Regions from separate parts of the Streptosporangium sp. NBC_01469 genome, predicted to be linked through region 2. Evidence: riboswitches for the same ligand, from Rfam matches in the RefSeq annotation. Region 2 holds a riboswitch; each other region holds the start of a gene.
The links. A riboswitch is a leader RNA that binds a small molecule or an ion and turns the genes downstream of it on or off. The one in region 2 is predicted to bind cyclic di-AMP.
Positions count from the first base shown of each region.

Region 1: it holds a riboswitch for cyclic di-AMP, as region 2 does, so the genes downstream of both, OG587_RS43325 (hypothetical protein) here and OG587_RS05685 (NlpC/P60 family protein) in region 2, are expected to answer to the same signal.
Region 3: it holds a riboswitch for cyclic di-AMP, as region 2 does, so the genes downstream of both, OG587_RS20970 (C40 family peptidase) here and OG587_RS05685 (NlpC/P60 family protein) in region 2, are expected to answer to the same signal.
Region 4: it holds a riboswitch for cyclic di-AMP, as region 2 does, so the genes downstream of both, OG587_RS42100 (coiled-coil domain-containing protein) here and OG587_RS05685 (NlpC/P60 family protein) in region 2, are expected to answer to the same signal.

Region 1 is NZ_CP109465.1:9,923,740-9,927,516, forward strand. Features, by position in the region: gene OG587_RS43320 (alpha/beta fold hydrolase) at 1-532, opposite strand, end outside; gene OG587_RS43325 (hypothetical protein) at 828-1,643, opposite strand; cyclic di-AMP (ydaO/yuaA leader) riboswitch at 1,894-2,040, opposite strand; gene OG587_RS43330 (DUF4253 domain-containing protein) at 2,301-3,047, opposite strand; gene OG587_RS43335 (carbohydrate ABC transporter permease) at 3,284-3,777, opposite strand, start outside.
Region 2 is NZ_CP109465.1:1,256,443-1,260,219, reverse strand. Features, by position in the region: gene OG587_RS05690 (LuxR C-terminal-related transcriptional regulator) at 1,080-1,280, shown strand; gene OG587_RS05685 (NlpC/P60 family protein) at 1,334-2,383, opposite strand; cyclic di-AMP (ydaO/yuaA leader) riboswitch at 2,389-2,537, opposite strand; gene OG587_RS05680 (amino-acid N-acetyltransferase) at 2,874-3,527, shown strand; gene OG587_RS05675 (RDD family protein) at 3,747-3,777, shown strand, end outside.
Region 3 is NZ_CP109465.1:4,697,442-4,701,218, forward strand. Features, by position in the region: gene OG587_RS20965 (NAD(P)-dependent alcohol dehydrogenase) at 1-729, shown strand, start outside; cyclic di-AMP (ydaO/yuaA leader) riboswitch at 1,613-1,772, shown strand; gene OG587_RS20970 (C40 family peptidase) at 1,855-2,418, shown strand; gene OG587_RS20975 (hypothetical protein) at 2,638-3,507, shown strand; gene OG587_RS20980 (M48 family metallopeptidase) at 3,504-3,777, shown strand, end outside.
Region 4 is NZ_CP109465.1:9,659,188-9,662,964, forward strand. Features, by position in the region: gene OG587_RS42085 (HD domain-containing protein) at 1-56, shown strand, start outside; gene OG587_RS42090 (DeoR/GlpR family DNA-binding transcription regulator) at 143-943, shown strand; gene galT (galactose-1-phosphate uridylyltransferase) at 940-2,019, shown strand; cyclic di-AMP (ydaO/yuaA leader) riboswitch at 2,092-2,228, shown strand; gene OG587_RS42100 (coiled-coil domain-containing protein) at 2,232-3,206, shown strand; gene OG587_RS42105 (hypothetical protein) at 3,203-3,553, opposite strand; gene OG587_RS42110 (hypothetical protein) at 3,696-3,777, opposite strand, start outside.

The DNA.
Region 1 (3,777 bases), 2.1 Mb from region 2:
GGTAGCCGGGCGAGCCGACGACGGCGCAGTTGTCGAGGGCCCGCCGGATCGCGCTCTCGCGGTCGGGCGTGAAGGCCGGCATGAGCACGTCCGGGTCGGTCAGCAGGGCGGCCTGCGGGCTCGGCGTGGACATGATCGAGGTGAGACTGCGCATCCGGTGCGGGTGGCGGATCGCGAGTGACTGCGCGATCATCCCGCCCATCGAGAGGCCGACCACGTGGGCCGTGTCCCAGCCGAGCGCGTCGAGCAGCCCGGCGGCGTCGTCGGCCATGTCGTCCAGCAGGTAGGGGACCTCCCCGCTCCCGTCCAGGGCGGGCGTCCCCGCCTCGGCGAGGTGGGTGCTCTCGCCGCTGTCGCGGTTGTCGAAGCGCACCGCGTGGTAGCCGCGGTCCGCGAGCAGCTCGCAGAACCTGTCGTCCCACTGGATCATCTGGCAGCCGAGGCCCGTGATCAGCAGGAGGGGGCGAGCCTCCGGAGAGCCGAAGGTCTCGTAGGCGATCTCGATGCCGTTCGCCGGGGCTCGCAGAGTCATGGCACTCCTACCGTCCGTACTGGTTGTGCGGGACAGAATGCCATTCGGGGGGAAACGCGACACCGGCGGGGTGGTCCCCACCGGTGTCCCAGGATCGCCCCCGCGCGAGCGGGCCGCGGCCCCCCGTCAGGCCCCGCCCCGGCCTTCGCGAGCGCGCGTGAGCGGATCGGTCGTTTCTCGGACGGCCCCCGCGCGAGCCGGTCCTTCCGGATCGGCCCGCTCGCGTGAACGGGGTCGGCATCCGCCCGCTCGCGTGAACGGGGTCGGCATCGGCCCGGTTCTCGCGCGAGCGGGGTCAGTTCTTCCCGACGCCGGGCCCGGCGGCCGTGCCGGTCGGGACGTGCGCGGAGACGGGCTCGACCATGACCTTGGGCTTGCCGATCCACGGCCGCGCCTCGGCGCTCACCAGCTGGGTCTTCAGGCCTATCCCCAGTTGCCTCGCCATGGCGAAGACGGTCGCCGGCGGCCTGGCCGGGCTGGTGTCCTTGCGGCCCCAGGCACCGGTGGAGAACGCCACGGGGTGGTTCTTGATCCCCGTGCCGTCGCCCCACTTGGTGACCACGTACTGGATGTCGATGTGGCCCATGCCACCGTTGCCGTCCACGCCGAGCGTGCCGGCGTTGAACGTGCCGCCGGTCAGGTCGGCGAAGGTCTTGGCGTCGATGTCGACCATGATGCCCTGGTTCGAGGGGTTACCCGGGCCGCGGTCGCCGACGAAGAACCTGGCCTTCTTGCCCTTGTAGAGGATGTAGCCCTCGGTGAGCAGGGGCCAGCTCGGGCTGGCGATCATGCCCTTCTGCATCGGCCTGCCACTGGCGGGCAGTCCGGTGTCACCGGCCCGGCCGGAGGAGTCGTCCCAGAAGTAGGAGGCCGTGGTCGCACCCTGGAGGAGGACGGCCTCGGCACCGGCCGGCGCACCGACCGCGGGGTCGGCGGCGAGGCGGGTGGGGGCCGCCAAGGCGTGGGCCGGAAGCGCCGAGGCGACGCCGACGGAGGCGAGGACGCTCGCACCGACGAGGGTGGCGGCGGCGAAGCCGCGCTTGAGGGGGGCGTTGTTACGCGGGAGGTACTTGCTCAGGCTTTTCTTGTGCAGACCAAAGAAGGGGTGCATGGAGAAGTGGCTCTTTCGCGAGGGAACGGGGCGGCCAGGTGCGAACACCGAAGGGGTGCACCGGCGGGGACGCGCTCGTCGGAAAAGGGGGCGTAGCCGGATCAACCAATCGCTACGCGGAGCACGGTCCTGAAGATGCCGCGATCAGACGCGGCGGCGAGGTCGGGGGGACGGGGGTGGGGGTGAAAGTTCAGGTGGTCGGCGCGGACAGGGGGTGCACCGACGTGGTGACGCGGTGATCCATGAGGGGATCTCCTCTCCATCTCGTCTACCGGGTTAGCTGACGGGTTCGGGCGGTGGAGTTGCCCTACCGCTGCGCGCTCGCGGCGGATTCACCCCGGAAAACTGGTTCCCCGGCTCCGGAGCCCAGTGGGCCCTCGGGATTCGACGTCGGCCGGCCGCTCCCTCTTGTGAAGGGCAGGTCGCCAACCGATAACAGTGGACACTACCTCCCAAAACGGACAAAGCAAAGCAAACGCCATGAAAACCCCAGAAGATCTACCTGCAAGCTTCAAGAAAGCCTCATCGATCACCCCGCCAGGCCAACACCCGCCCTACCAGCACGAATGTCGCCCCGATCGTGGAATCCACCCCGGGGCACCCATGCCCGGAGACCCACGCGAGGGAGTCCGCACCCCGCGGGTCAACCCGGGCCGGTCAGTCCCACCAGAACGACCAGGCGTTCCTGCCCTTGATCTGCTCGGCGTAGTCGATGAGGCTCCCCGCCCCCTGGATGATGCTGTCGGGGCAGAACGTCCAGTGCTCGGCGGCGACGTGCAAGGCGTGCTCGGAGGTCGTCGGGGGCGCGGCGACGCTGAGGTCGAGGGTGTTGAAGCCCATGCCGACCACCCGCACCCCGAACCTGTCCTCCCAGCTCCGCACGACGGCCGCGAGCGGGACCATCCACTCGTTGTGGTTCAGGGCGCCCTGCCAGCCCATGACGGCGAGCGCGTCGGCCCCGCGCTCGACCGCGACGAGCCCGAGCGGGGTCCTGCGCTCGGCCACCAGCCCGGCGTACCAGTCGGCGACCACGCCGGGATCGGCGGCGAGCCTTCCCGACGGGGCCGGGCCGGGACACTCGGGCCCGAAGGGGTCGAGCAGTTCGAGCTGGTCGAGATTGGCCTTGGCGATCCAGTCGGACCACACCTCGGCCATGAACGCGGCGGCGTGGTAGTTGTCGATCTGGCTCGCGGTGTCCGGGGCGATCTGGCCGGCCGACCAGGGCTGGACGGAGTCCTCCAGCAGGACCGGCCACAGGCCCGACTGCCCGTGCTGGGCCCTCAACCGGGCCCAGTACTCGCCGGAGACCGCCACCTCGCTGAGCCAGAACGCCGGACGGCGACGGACCGCGAGCTGAGCGTAACCGGGGTCGGGCCAGACCACGTCCCCCGGTGGCAGCTCCACCGAGAGCCTCCGGCCCTCACCTCCGCCGGCCCCCTCGCTCCCGTCGGCTCCATCGGCTCCGTCGGCGAACAGCTGACCCAGAACTGGCGGAAGTTGCCCACGCTCGCAATCGCTCATCTCTACCGATCCGATCCTGACCACGGACCAATTTTGGCCTGTCAACCATCCCGAGGGACAGTTCTGCCCTGGTCCAGGCAAAAATTATCGGTACAGGGAGGAACGGAGCCGGGCGGGTGTCAGTCCTTCACCGCCCCGCCCAGGCCGGCGACCAGCCTGCGCTGGACGGCCACGAAGAAGATCAGCACGGGAACGGTCATCAGCGTCGAGGCCGCCATGATGCCGCCCCAGTCGTTCTCGTCGGGCTTGAAGAAGACCAGCAGGGCCGCGGGCAGCGTCTGGTTGTCCCTGGCCGAGATGATGAAGGTCCTGGCGAAGATGAAGTCGTTCCAGGCGGTGATGAACGAGAAGACGCTCGTGGCGACCAGTCCCGACGCGACGAGGGGGAAGATGATCCGCCACAGGATCACCGGCCGGCTCGCACCGTCGATCATCGCGGCCTCCTCCAGCGTCTCGGGCACCGCGGCCACGAACCCCCTCATCATCCAGATGGCGAACGGCAGCGAGAACGCCAGATGAACCAAGACGAGCGAGCCCAGGGTGTTGAGCCCCACCCCGGGAACCACCGCGCCGAGGTCGCGGACGAGGAAGAACAGCGGGATGGTGAGCGCCT
Region 2 (3,777 bases):
GGCCGCAGCCCGGGATCCGGCCGGGGCGGGCCGGAGGCGGGCCGAGGTCCGGTCGGGATCACGTCAGGGCCGGGCGGGCCGGGGCCGGCGAGCGCCCCGGAAGACCGGCCGGCCGCGCCGAGCGGCGCCGTCACCGTCCCACCCCCCGCTGGGCGACACCCCGCACGGCTCCGGGCAGGTGGGCGTGAACCTGAGTGTGAGCCGCACGGCTCCGGGCAGGTGGGCGTGAACCTGAGTGTGAGCCGCACGGCTCCGGGCAGGTGGGCGTGAACCCGGGTGTGAGCCGCACGGCCGGGGCGACGGCGGAGCGGTCTTCGATATCGCCGGGCCGTTTCCCGTGGACGCGGCTCAGGACACCGTGACGGAGCGATGCCGGGCCCCCGCCCTCGCGGGTCCGCGGATCGCGGGAGTCCCCGTACGGTGTGCGGGCGAAGCCAGGACGAATGAGGCGAAAACGGTGGGCCGGAACCGGCCGTCGCGCCCGTGGTTCCCCGCAATGTCGGACGCGTTTCTGTACGGGTCGGAAATCCATTTCCAGCACGTCCAATATCGCCCGGCACCCCATCGTCGCCGTGTGATACCTCGCGAATGCCGCAAAACTGCTCCCTTGACCCTCATATTTCCGTGTTTTTCGTGGGGTGCTGTCAAGGTGGTGAGTGACCATGGTCGTCGAAGAGTATCGGGAAGAGATCCGTTTTTCCCGAGAAATGCGGGCGGGCCGGATCCCCGGAGGGCCGGCCCCGGCGCGCCCGGCGGAGCGGCGGTTTCGGCGAAACCTTGTTCTGCCAGGACTTCGATCGCCGCAGCCAGGGGGTGCTTGCCGCCTCGTGCCCAGGCTCGGTCATGACATAGCCGCAAAGGCACTGACATATCATGAGTACTTCATGTAGCGCCTACTATGTCAATACTGGACGCACGCTATGAAGAGTGGAACTTGACGACCTTTGAACAAGGCGTTTACCGTTCCTGGCGGACGGTATTCATTTCCGGCGTCTCGCACCCGGTTTCCAGAGTGGGGGGAGTGACTCTTGATGGCATATCCAGAAGTGGATTCACGCCATGGCGACAGCCCCCTGGGCATGAGCGATATCGGTCTCAGCGACGACGACCTCGTGCTGCTGGCTGAGCTCGCCAAGGGTGTCACGGTGGATCGGGTGGGTCGTCGCCTCGACATCAGCGGGCGGACCGTCAGGCGCAGGCTGAGAGGCATCTGCGACCGCATCGGTGTCGCCACGGCGATCGAGGCCGTGGCCTGGGCCGCCCGCCGCCGCCTGATCTAGCACCGCCGCGTGTCCGGCAGGTCGGGCCGGACACGCGTGCGGGCCGGGCACGTTCAGTCGGCGATGCGGACGCCTCCGGCGAAGGGCCGGTTGTCGATCGTGGCGATGTGGACGACGTCACCCGTCTGGGGCGCGTGGACCATCAGGCCCGCGCCGATGTAGATCCCGACGTGGTGCAGGTCGCTGTAGAAGAAGACCAGGTCGCCGGGGCGCAGCTCGTTCCTGGTGACGTGGGTGCCCGCGGTCCACTGGTTGCCGGTGTAGTGCGGCAGGCTGATGCCGACCTTCTGGTAGGCCCACATGACCAGCCCGGAGCAGTCGAAGGAGTTGGGACCCTCGGCGCCCCAGACGTACGGCTTGAGCTGCTGGGTGAGCGCCCAGCGGGTGGCCTCCGCGGCCTTGCCGCTGCCCACGATGGGCACGTTGGTCTTCACCCTGGCGCCCCTGTTGCTGACGGCCCTGCTGCGCACCTCGCTGAACAGATTGCTCTCGACCCGCGCGACCAGCCGTTCGATCTTGGTCCGGTTGCCGTCGAGCTCCGCCAGGAGCTTCTTGACCTCCGAGGTCCTCGCCTTGGCGCTGGCCTGCGCCCGCTCGGCGGCCTCGATCGATCGGGCCACCTGGGCGACCTCCTCGCTCTGCTGCTGCTGGAGCGCGTAGTTGGTGGTGGCCTGGTCGAGGAAGGTGTCGGGATCCGTAGCCTGCGTGAAGGCGAGCCCGGAGTTGAGGCCGCCCGACATGTAGGTGCTCTGCGCCAGAAGGGTGGCCTTGGTGCGGCGGATGGCCAGCTCGGACTCGCTCGACGCCAGGGTCTTCTTGGCGCTCTCCGCGGCCCGCTGGGCCTGCTTGAGCTTGACCCGCTCGCCGTTGTACCGCTCGGCGAGGGTGCCGATCTCCTCGTGCAGCTTCTCGGCCTGCTTGGCCAGCTGCTGGAGGCTGGGCTCGGGATCGGCGGTGGCCGCCACCAGCGGTGTGCCGAGGGTCAGGGTGGCGAATGCCAGGCCGATGACCGCCATGCGGCGGCGCAGCCCTCGCGGCGCGCGTTCTCGACGGCGGGCGTCGTCGCCCGTGTGCTTTCCTCCGCGGTCGCGCGTGCGCTTCACCAACAGGCTCCTCTCCTCGGCCGCCTACCGGGTTAGCTGACGGGTTCGGGCCGGAGGCAGCCCTACCGGGTGCGCCGGTGGCACTCGGATTCACCCCGGAGGACGTGGTGGGTCCCCGGTTCCCCGCTGGTGGGGGATTCGGCGGGTCAGGCTTTTTACGTCTCTGACATCGAGCACGGAGATTAGTGCACCCGTGGTTCCTGCTCAACCAGAACTGCGAATTCAGTAGAGGTTTCGCAACTGAAATGTCACGGAAAGATCACATGGCAATATGATCAACATGGCCATTACGCTGCCTTTGCCTCGTGGGTGACGGGTGCGGCGGAGGTCTTCCCAGGTCCGGGACCGTGCCAAAGGTGAGTTGTGGCACACGAGAGGAGTCGTGCGCTCAGTGTGGTAAAACGATTACCAAGGGTCACGTGAGGGCTGTGGGCTGCGAGTTAAGGGCGAGCCGTAATTGAAGACCGGTGAGGACGTACGCTGAATGGTCATGGAGCAGCTTGCTGAGCATTCTCCCGCACCGGTCGTTCGCGCTCCCGGCGGCGGGGAGTGGCGCGCCGGATCCGAGGGGGCGGAGCCGGACTCGCCCGCGTCCGGCGCGGGCCCCGAGATCACGGTCCGCCGTGCCCGCACCCCGGACGTCCGCGCCGTCAGGCGGCTCGTCGACACCTACGGCGGCGCCGGCCCGCGCCTGCTGGAGAAGGCCACCGTCACCCTGTACGAGGACGTCCAGGAGTTCTGGGTCGCCACCGACGCGGAGGGGGAGGTCGTCGGCTGCGGGGCACTCCACGTCCTCTGGGAGGATCTGGCCGAGATCCGCACCGTCGCCGTCGATCCGGGCCGCAGGGGGATGGGAATCGGCCACCGGATCGTCTCCGCGCTCATTCGCACGGCCGTCGAACTCGGCCTGCGCCGGGTTTTCTGCCTGACCTTCGAGGTCGACTTCTTCACCAGGCACGGTTTCCGGGAGATCCAGGGCACGCCCGTCGCCCCCGAGGTCTACGCCGAACTTCTCGCCTCCTACGACGAGGGTGTGGCGGAGTTCCTGGATCTGGAGCACGTCAAGCCCAACACCTTGGGAAACACCCGGATGCTGCTGCACCTGACACGCGAGCCCGACTCTGATGACTTTAGAGCTGACTGATCGGAAAGGTGACTGTCGATACCTATGTCGATACCTTGTGCAGCAGCAAGCATGTGCGTCTGACATTTGCCACATGCGCAGTCTAAGTGAGGTGACGCGGTGAGCACCGGACAGCCGCCGTATCCACAGGATGATCCCGACCGCGATCGCACACCGTCGGGGTATCCGGATTACGGACAGCACAACGCGGGTCGAGCCGCTGGCGAACTCGACCCCGACGTGACAGTTGTGGGATATCGGTCGGAGGCCT
Region 3 (3,777 bases), 3.4 Mb from region 2:
GCCGTCGGGCAGCGGGTGTGGGGATTCCTCGGCGACGTGGCGGGCCGCGCGGGAGCCGCGGCCGAATACCTCACTGCCAAGCCGTCCGCCGTCAGCGCGGCGCCGACCACAGTTGGCCTGGTGAGGGCAGCCGCCCTGCCCAGCGTCGGCGTGACCGCGTTGCGTGCGCTACGCGATGTGGTACGGCTCAAGCCAGGTGAAGACCTGTTGGTGGTCGGCGCCAGCGGCGGGGTGGGCAGCGCCGCGATCCAACTGGGCCAGGCCATGGGCGCCAAGGTCACCGCCGTGGCCAGCCCGGCCAACCACGCCTTCTGCCGCGACCTCGGCGCCGGCCATACCCTCGACTACGCCGCCCCAGACCGTCTGAGTGGCGACTTCGACGTGATCCTCGACTGCCATGGCACCTCGCTCGACGCCTACCGGCGCCTGCTTCGCCCGCGCGGCAGGATGATGACCACCTCCGCCGATGCGATGGCCTTCGCGTTGCGCTCGGCCGTCCTGCCAGGGCCACGCGTGCGCCTGATGATGGCCCGCTCCCGCCGAACGGACCTGGCGGCACTCGCCGACTACGTCGACCAGGGCAGGCTGCGCCCGATCGTGGAGGAGATCTACCAACTGCAGGACATCGGACACGCCCACCAAGCAGCTGAGACCGGCCACGCTCGAGGCAAGAAAGTGATCACTGTCCTGGTTGATCACGATGCCGATCAGCCCGGCCCCGTTCAGTGACAACCGGCACCGACCGAGCAGGGCGCCCAGTTCGGCTACCGAGATCTGCGTGACCATCCAGACAGTCACCCCCAACAACGGCCGGCAGGATCATGAGAATGAAGTGCCGAGTTACCGATTGGCATCGGCACTTCGCGGGTTGTGAGGTATGTAACGGTCGACGCACTGTGGTTGGTCTCTTTGCAGCGGTAAGCGATCAGGCCATTACATAGCGCTCACGAACTCGTGTTGATAACCCATAATCCGATCTTGTCCGTTACTGAGGACTTCCGGACACGTAGATCACCATCACCGAACATCACTCCACCAGGGCGATCCTCCGCACAATCAAGATCGAAAGCGGTCTGCGCCAGAACCGGAACGTACGTTGACGACTCCCTGCCGACCCCGTTCAGCGCCCCCTCTGACCTGACCGGACCGGCTTAACGTACGAAACGGTTCCGTTGCGGGTCCACCCCCGCCGCCGGATTAAAGATCGTCGAGGCGGGTCTCCGGGGGGTGATCCACGGCGCCCGCGCGTGCGCCGGGCGCCGAAGTCGTCCGGCCGATCGCCCGGGAACGGTCCATCCGCCGGGATCAAACCTGGATCATGGTAAGTGTGATGAATATTACAGAATTGTGATTTATCAGGGTGTGATGCGAAGGATGTGACGAGAGTCATATCTCAATAGCATAAATAGTCATTAAGCAGGGGTAACAGGAAGATCAAGAGGCTCGTTCGACCTCCTGATTTTGAGAATGCTTTGCCGAAAGTTGGAGATCGGGGTAACTTCTGGCGTCGCGACGTGCAAGCCACGCCGTCGCGGCGAATGTCGGTCTTCGGGCCGGTGTCCCTATAGAAATCCAACCGGCCGCCGTGCCCCCACCCGGGGGCAGGGCTCATCACGGCGGCCCGCCGAATCCATGCAGCCAGGAGGCATGGAACCGGGGACCCAAAAGGCCCAGCACAGCGTGGCCAGGGGTGAATCGGCATATTTGTGCCGTAGGGCATCTTCCAAGCCCGAATCCGTCAGCTAACCCGGTAGGCATCAGTGGAAGTCCCAAGGAGAAATCCTGTCTACCACCCCGCACAACCCCCGTCTGTCGCGCCTTTTCCGCCTTTCCATCGGCGGTATCGCCCTCACGTTGACCGCCTCAGCCGGAGCGGTCACCCTCGGGTCCACGGCGGCGCAGGCGACGGCGGACGGTCCCTCCGAGATCCTGGTCAACAGCGCGGCCGGCGTTTCGGAGAAGGCCGAAAGCACCACGAAGACCGCCACTCGGGCCACGACCACGGCGAAGGCCAAGGGCAAGGGCAAGACCAAGCTGAGTAGGGCGGCACTGCAGAAGGTCCGGGCCGGCAAGGCGGTCTCGGCGGCGAAGAAGCAGATCGGCGATCCGTACCGGTGGGGAGCCTCCGGTCCCGGAGCGTTCGACTGCTCGGGGCTCGTCCGATACGCCTGGCGCAAGGCGGGCGTGTCCCTCCCCAGGGTCACGCACAGCCAGTACAGGTCGATCAGGAAGAAGGTCTCGTGGAGCAAGTTGCACCCCGGTGACCTGCTGTTCTTCAGCGGGAAGGGCCACGTCGGCATGTACGTCGGCAAGGGCAGGATGGTCCACTCGCCGAGCAGCGGCAAGACGGTTCGCATCGTGAGGCTGGCGGGCTACTACAGGTCCTCCTTCGCCGGAGCGGTGCGACCCGGAGCCTGAACCCGCGTCCGGGCACGGAGCCCGGGGCCCGCGCGCCGAGCGCGGAACCCGAGACCCGCGCCTGAGCACGGCGTCCGAAGTACGGCGTCCGAGTACAGGAGCCCGAGCCCGCGTCCGGGCACGCGCCCGAAGGCACGTGCCCGAGCACGGAAAAGCGGCCCCGGCCCTCCCCGCGGAGGGCCGGGGCCGCTCCATGCCGGTCGAGTACCATCGGCTCGTATGTCCGTCCCGAAAGGGCGCCGCGCCGTGCTCGCCGGGATGCTGGCGCTGATGAGCGCCGGTCCGTTCGCCGGGACGGGACCCCTCCTGGCCGGAGCCGCCCCGCTCCCGCGCGTCCCCCGCCACCTTTCCCCGTACGACGCCGGGACCCTCCCGGACGCCACCCCGAGCCCGCGCGACCTCCGAGACCTGTGGCCGGGCGCCGCCGTCACCGTCCGGGGTGAGCACTCCCTCGTGATCGGCCACGGCGTCCCGGCCGCCGTCCTGCGGGATCTGGCGGCCAGGGCCGACCGGGCCCGCGCGACGATCGCGGAGATCTGGGGGCCGGTCTTCGCGGTGATTCTCTTCCCCGCCACCGACGCCGAGGCCGCGGCGCTCGCCGGGGCCGGGAGCACCCACGGGCTGGCCGCGATGGCGACCGCGGACCGGGTGATCGTCCTGCCGTCGGGATACGCCAGGCTCACCGCGACCGGCAAAGACGTGGTGATCACCCACGAGCTCGCCCACGTGGCCACCGGCGCGACCCGCGGCGGGCGGGTGCCGATGTGGCTGTCGGAGGGCTTCGCCGACTACGCGGGCTACCGCGACGCCGGGATCGCGGTGCGCACGGCCGCCGCCGAGCTGGCCGCCGAGGTGCGCTCGGGCGTCCTGCCCGGCCGCCTCCCGGCCCCGGCCGACTTCGCCCCCGGCGCGCCGCGGCTCGCGCAGGCGTACGAGGAGGCGTGGCTCGCCTGCCGGTTCGTCGCGGAGCGCTTCGGGGAGAAGGCCCTGGTGAGGCTCTACGGTAGCGATGTCGGGAGCGCACTCGGGCTGCCGGTGGCCGAGTTCACCGGAGCCTGGCGCGACTACCTCAGGAAGGAACTCACGTGACGCTGAGCACGACGGACGCGCCCTCGGGCGTGCGGCCGGCGGGGGGGGCGCTGGCCGGCCTGGGGGTGGCCACGCTGGCGGTCGTGGCGTTCACCACGCCCTGGAGGACGTTGGCGGAGGGGGCTCCGGCCGTCGCCCCCGACCCGGCCCGCGACTTCACCCCCGAGCAGATCGCCAGGGCCGAGACGTTCGACGCGCTGGTGAGCCTCCCCGGCTACCTGTCGCTCGGCCTGACGCTGGTCGTGGCGGGGGTGCTGGTGGCCACCCCGC
Region 4 (3,777 bases), 2.4 Mb from region 2:
CCGACCTGGAGGGGACGGCGAGAGCCAACATCACGGCGGAACTTGATCGGCTGTGAGCGGTTAGTCACCACGATCCAACAGTCTTCCGCCATCCTTGCCGTGGTAATTTGGTGGAATCTGGTGGATTAAGGGGAGTGGGGCAATGCTCGCCCAGCAGCGGCAACAGGCGATCCTGGAGAGGGTGCGCGGTAGCGGCGGGGTCAGGGTCGCCGATCTCGTCCGGGAGCTCGGCGTGTCCGACATGACGATCCGGCGCGACCTCGAGGTGCTCTCCGAGCGCGGCCTGGTGGAGAAGGTCCACGGCGGCGCCACCGCCGCCGGGCCCGGCGCGACCGAGGAACCGGGCTTCGCCGCCAAGTCGGCGCGCCGGCAGGCGGAGAAGGAGACGATCGCCCAGCACGCCGCCCGGCTCGTCCGGCCCGCCACGGCCATCGCGCTCTCCGCGGGGACCACGACCTGGACGCTCGCCCACCACCTGGTCGACGTGCCCGAGCTGACCGTGATCACCAACTCGATCCGGGTCGCCGACGTCTTCCACCGCTCCCCCAGGGCCGATCGCACGGTCGTGCTGACCGGCGGGGTCCGCACCCCCTCCGACGCCCTGGTCGGCCCGGTCGCGGTCTCGGCGATCCGCGGCCTTCACGTCGACACCCTCTTCCTCGGCGTGCACGGGATGAGCGCCCGCGCCGGGTTCACCACCCCCAACCTGCTCGAGGCCGAGACCAACCGCGAACTGGTCGCCTCCGCGCACCGCCTGGTGGTGCCCGCCGACCACACCAAGTGGGGCACGGTCGGCATCAGCACGATCGCGGAGCTGGCCGAGGCTCACATCGTGGTCACCGACTCCGGCCTGACCGAGGAGGCCCGGGAGGAGCTCGCCGCCTCGGTGGGCGAGCTGATCATCACGGAACCCCAGCGGGAGAGCGAGATCGCCGGCCGATGAAGCGTACGATCACCCACCTGGCCGACGGCCGGGAGCTCTTCTACTTCGACCGGCGCGACGACGCCGACCGCGGAGCGGCCGACCGGCGCGATCTGCCGCCCCGGCCCGCCGCCTCCGAGCTGCGCTACGACCCGCTCACCGAGGAGTGGATCGCGGTGGCCGGGCACCGCCAGGGCCGCACCTTCCTGCCCCCGGCCCGCGAGTGCCCGCTCTGCCCCTCCACCCCCGGCAACCTCACCGAGGTGCCCTCCTCGGGCTATGACGTGGTGGTCTTCGAGAACCGGTTCCCGTCGTTCTCCGCCCAGCCGGGCGACCACCGGGAGATCGGGGGGCTGAGCGAGGTCCGCCCGGGGGTCGGCAGGTGCGAGGTGGTCTGCTTCACCTCCGAGCACGACTCCTCGTTCTCCCGGCTCTCCCCCGAGCAGGTCGAGCTGGTGATGGAGGCCTGGGTCGACCGTACGGCAGAGCTGTCGGCGACGCCCGGCGTGGAGCAGGTGTTCTGCTTCGAGAACCGGGGGGCGGAGATCGGCATCACCCTGGCCCACCCGCACGGCCAGATCTACGCGTACCCCTACGTGACCCCGCGCACCAGGCTCACCCTCGGGGTGGCCGAGCGGCACCGGGAGCGGACCGGCGGCAACCTGTTCGCCGACGTCCTGGCCGCGGAGCGGGCGGCCGGGATCCGGGTGGTGGGCTCGAACGAGCACTGGACGGCCTTCGTCCCGGCCGCGGCGCGCTGGCCCGTGGAGGTCCACCTCTACCCGCACCGCGGGGTCCCCGACCTGGTCGCGCTGGACGCCGAGGAGCGCGCGGCGTTCGGCCCCCTCTACACCGACGTGCTCCGCCGCCTCGACGGACTGTTCGGCGTGCCCATGCCGTACATCGCCGCCTGGCACCAGGCACCGGTCTCCGTCGGCCGCGATCTGTCGTACGCGCACATGGAGCTGTTCAGCATCCGCCGCGCGCCGGACAGGCTGAAATACCTCGCCGGGTCGGAGTCGGCGATGGGCGCCTTCGTGAACGACGTGTCGCCCGAGGGCACAGCACATCTCCTGCGCTCTGTTATCACGAACTGATTACCGCTTGGTCTCGTCTTGAGGTCGCATGACCTGCTGTTTACCACTACTATCCTTCCCACATCAGCTTTAAACGCTGATTTGCCTAATCTCGGGCACCTTGCCCGGGAGCCGGGGAACCACCGCACCTGGGGTGAAACCACTTCGGTGGAAGGGCTTCCTCCAGCCCGAACCCGTCAGCTAACCCGGTAGGCGGAAGGAGAGGAGAGTTCGTGGCGGCCCCGTCCCCCACGTTCCGTCGGCATGCGGCTCTGGTCCTCTGCCTGAGCTCGATCGCCGCGTTCACCATCGGTGCCCCCACGGCGGGAATCGCGGAACCCAAGCCCACCGAGGCCAAGCTCCGCGCCGACCTGGCCAAGCTCGGCAAGAAGGTCGACAAGCTGATCGAGACCTACGCGGCCAAGCGCGAGTCCCTCAAGAAGGCGCAGAAGGCCGAGAGCGTCGCCAAGCAGAACCGGGAAAAGGCCGAACAGGTCTACGTCGAGGCCAAACGGCAGGTCGACTCCATCGTCCAGCTCCGCTACCAGAGCAGCGGCGGAGGGCTGCCCGCGCTGGTGTTCTCCGGCGACATGGGCGCCGCCGCGGTGATGGAGCAGCTCACCGCCCAGCAGAGCGCGCACCTGGAGGGCTTCGCCGGCAGCCTCGAACGCAGGAAGAAGGCGGCCGAGACGGCCGCCAGGCTCACCGACGAGATCGGTGAGGAGGCCAAGGAGGTGGAGGCCCAGCGCGAGGAGGCCGAAGACGTGATCCGCGACATGAAGGACAAGCTCGACCGGCTCGCCCCCACCGGTTCCGGCCGCCGCTCCGACGGCAGCTGGGCCCCGCAGCTCCCCACCGGCGCCGACAACATCACCGACCGTACCCGGATCATGCGCGACGCCGTCATGAGGCGCTTCAGCCTCCCGTACTCGGTCGGCTGCTACCGGTCCGCCAACGACGGCGGCGAGCACCCCCTGGGCCGCGCCTGCGACTTCATGATGAGCGCCGGCGGCACGATGCCCTCGGCCGCCAACACCGCACTGGGCGACGAGATCGCCGCCTGGGCCATCAAGAACAAGGCCAAACTCGGCGTGAAGTACGTGATCTGGCGCCAGCGCATCAACCACGGCTCCGGCTGGAGCTTCATGTCCAACCGCGGCGGCGTCACGGCCAACCACTTCGACCATCCGCACATCTCGATGTACTAGTTCTCGGGTACCCGCCTCTCTCGGGGCACATCCAGGGTCTGCGGCACGCCGAAGAGCAGCCGCGCCGTGTGCGGTGGGCCGTCCAGCGTGCGCCAGGGCGGCGTCAGCTCTGGCGGGTCGACGGTTTCGATGTGGGCGGCGAGCCGCGGCGCCACGCTCTCCGGAAGCGGGATGTCACGCAGCTTGCCCCCCCTTCGGGGAGCGAAGGCGCAGCTCGGCAAGCCGGTAGGTGGAGCGGCCGAGGTCTGCGCGGCCGGCCACTGCTCGTCGTACTCTCTGACAAAGATCTTTCCGGCGTCTATGCGCTCGTCGCGAGTACTCGCGACGAGCGCATAGACGCGGGGCATATGCCACTCCCGGAGGGGATGCCTGTGGCTCCGGTAACCGGCCAGGGCAACCGGGAACACACCAACCCTGTGCCATCTCAAACCATCGCATGCAGATTGAGCTGGGAGTCTTCCAGAACGGCTGTGCGGGACACCTAACGGATCAGTAAGGCCCGGGCCGACCCGCTCCGGAGTAGTGCTCCTGCACTCGGGTGTACTGCTTCACCCAGAACGTGTCTTTCTCG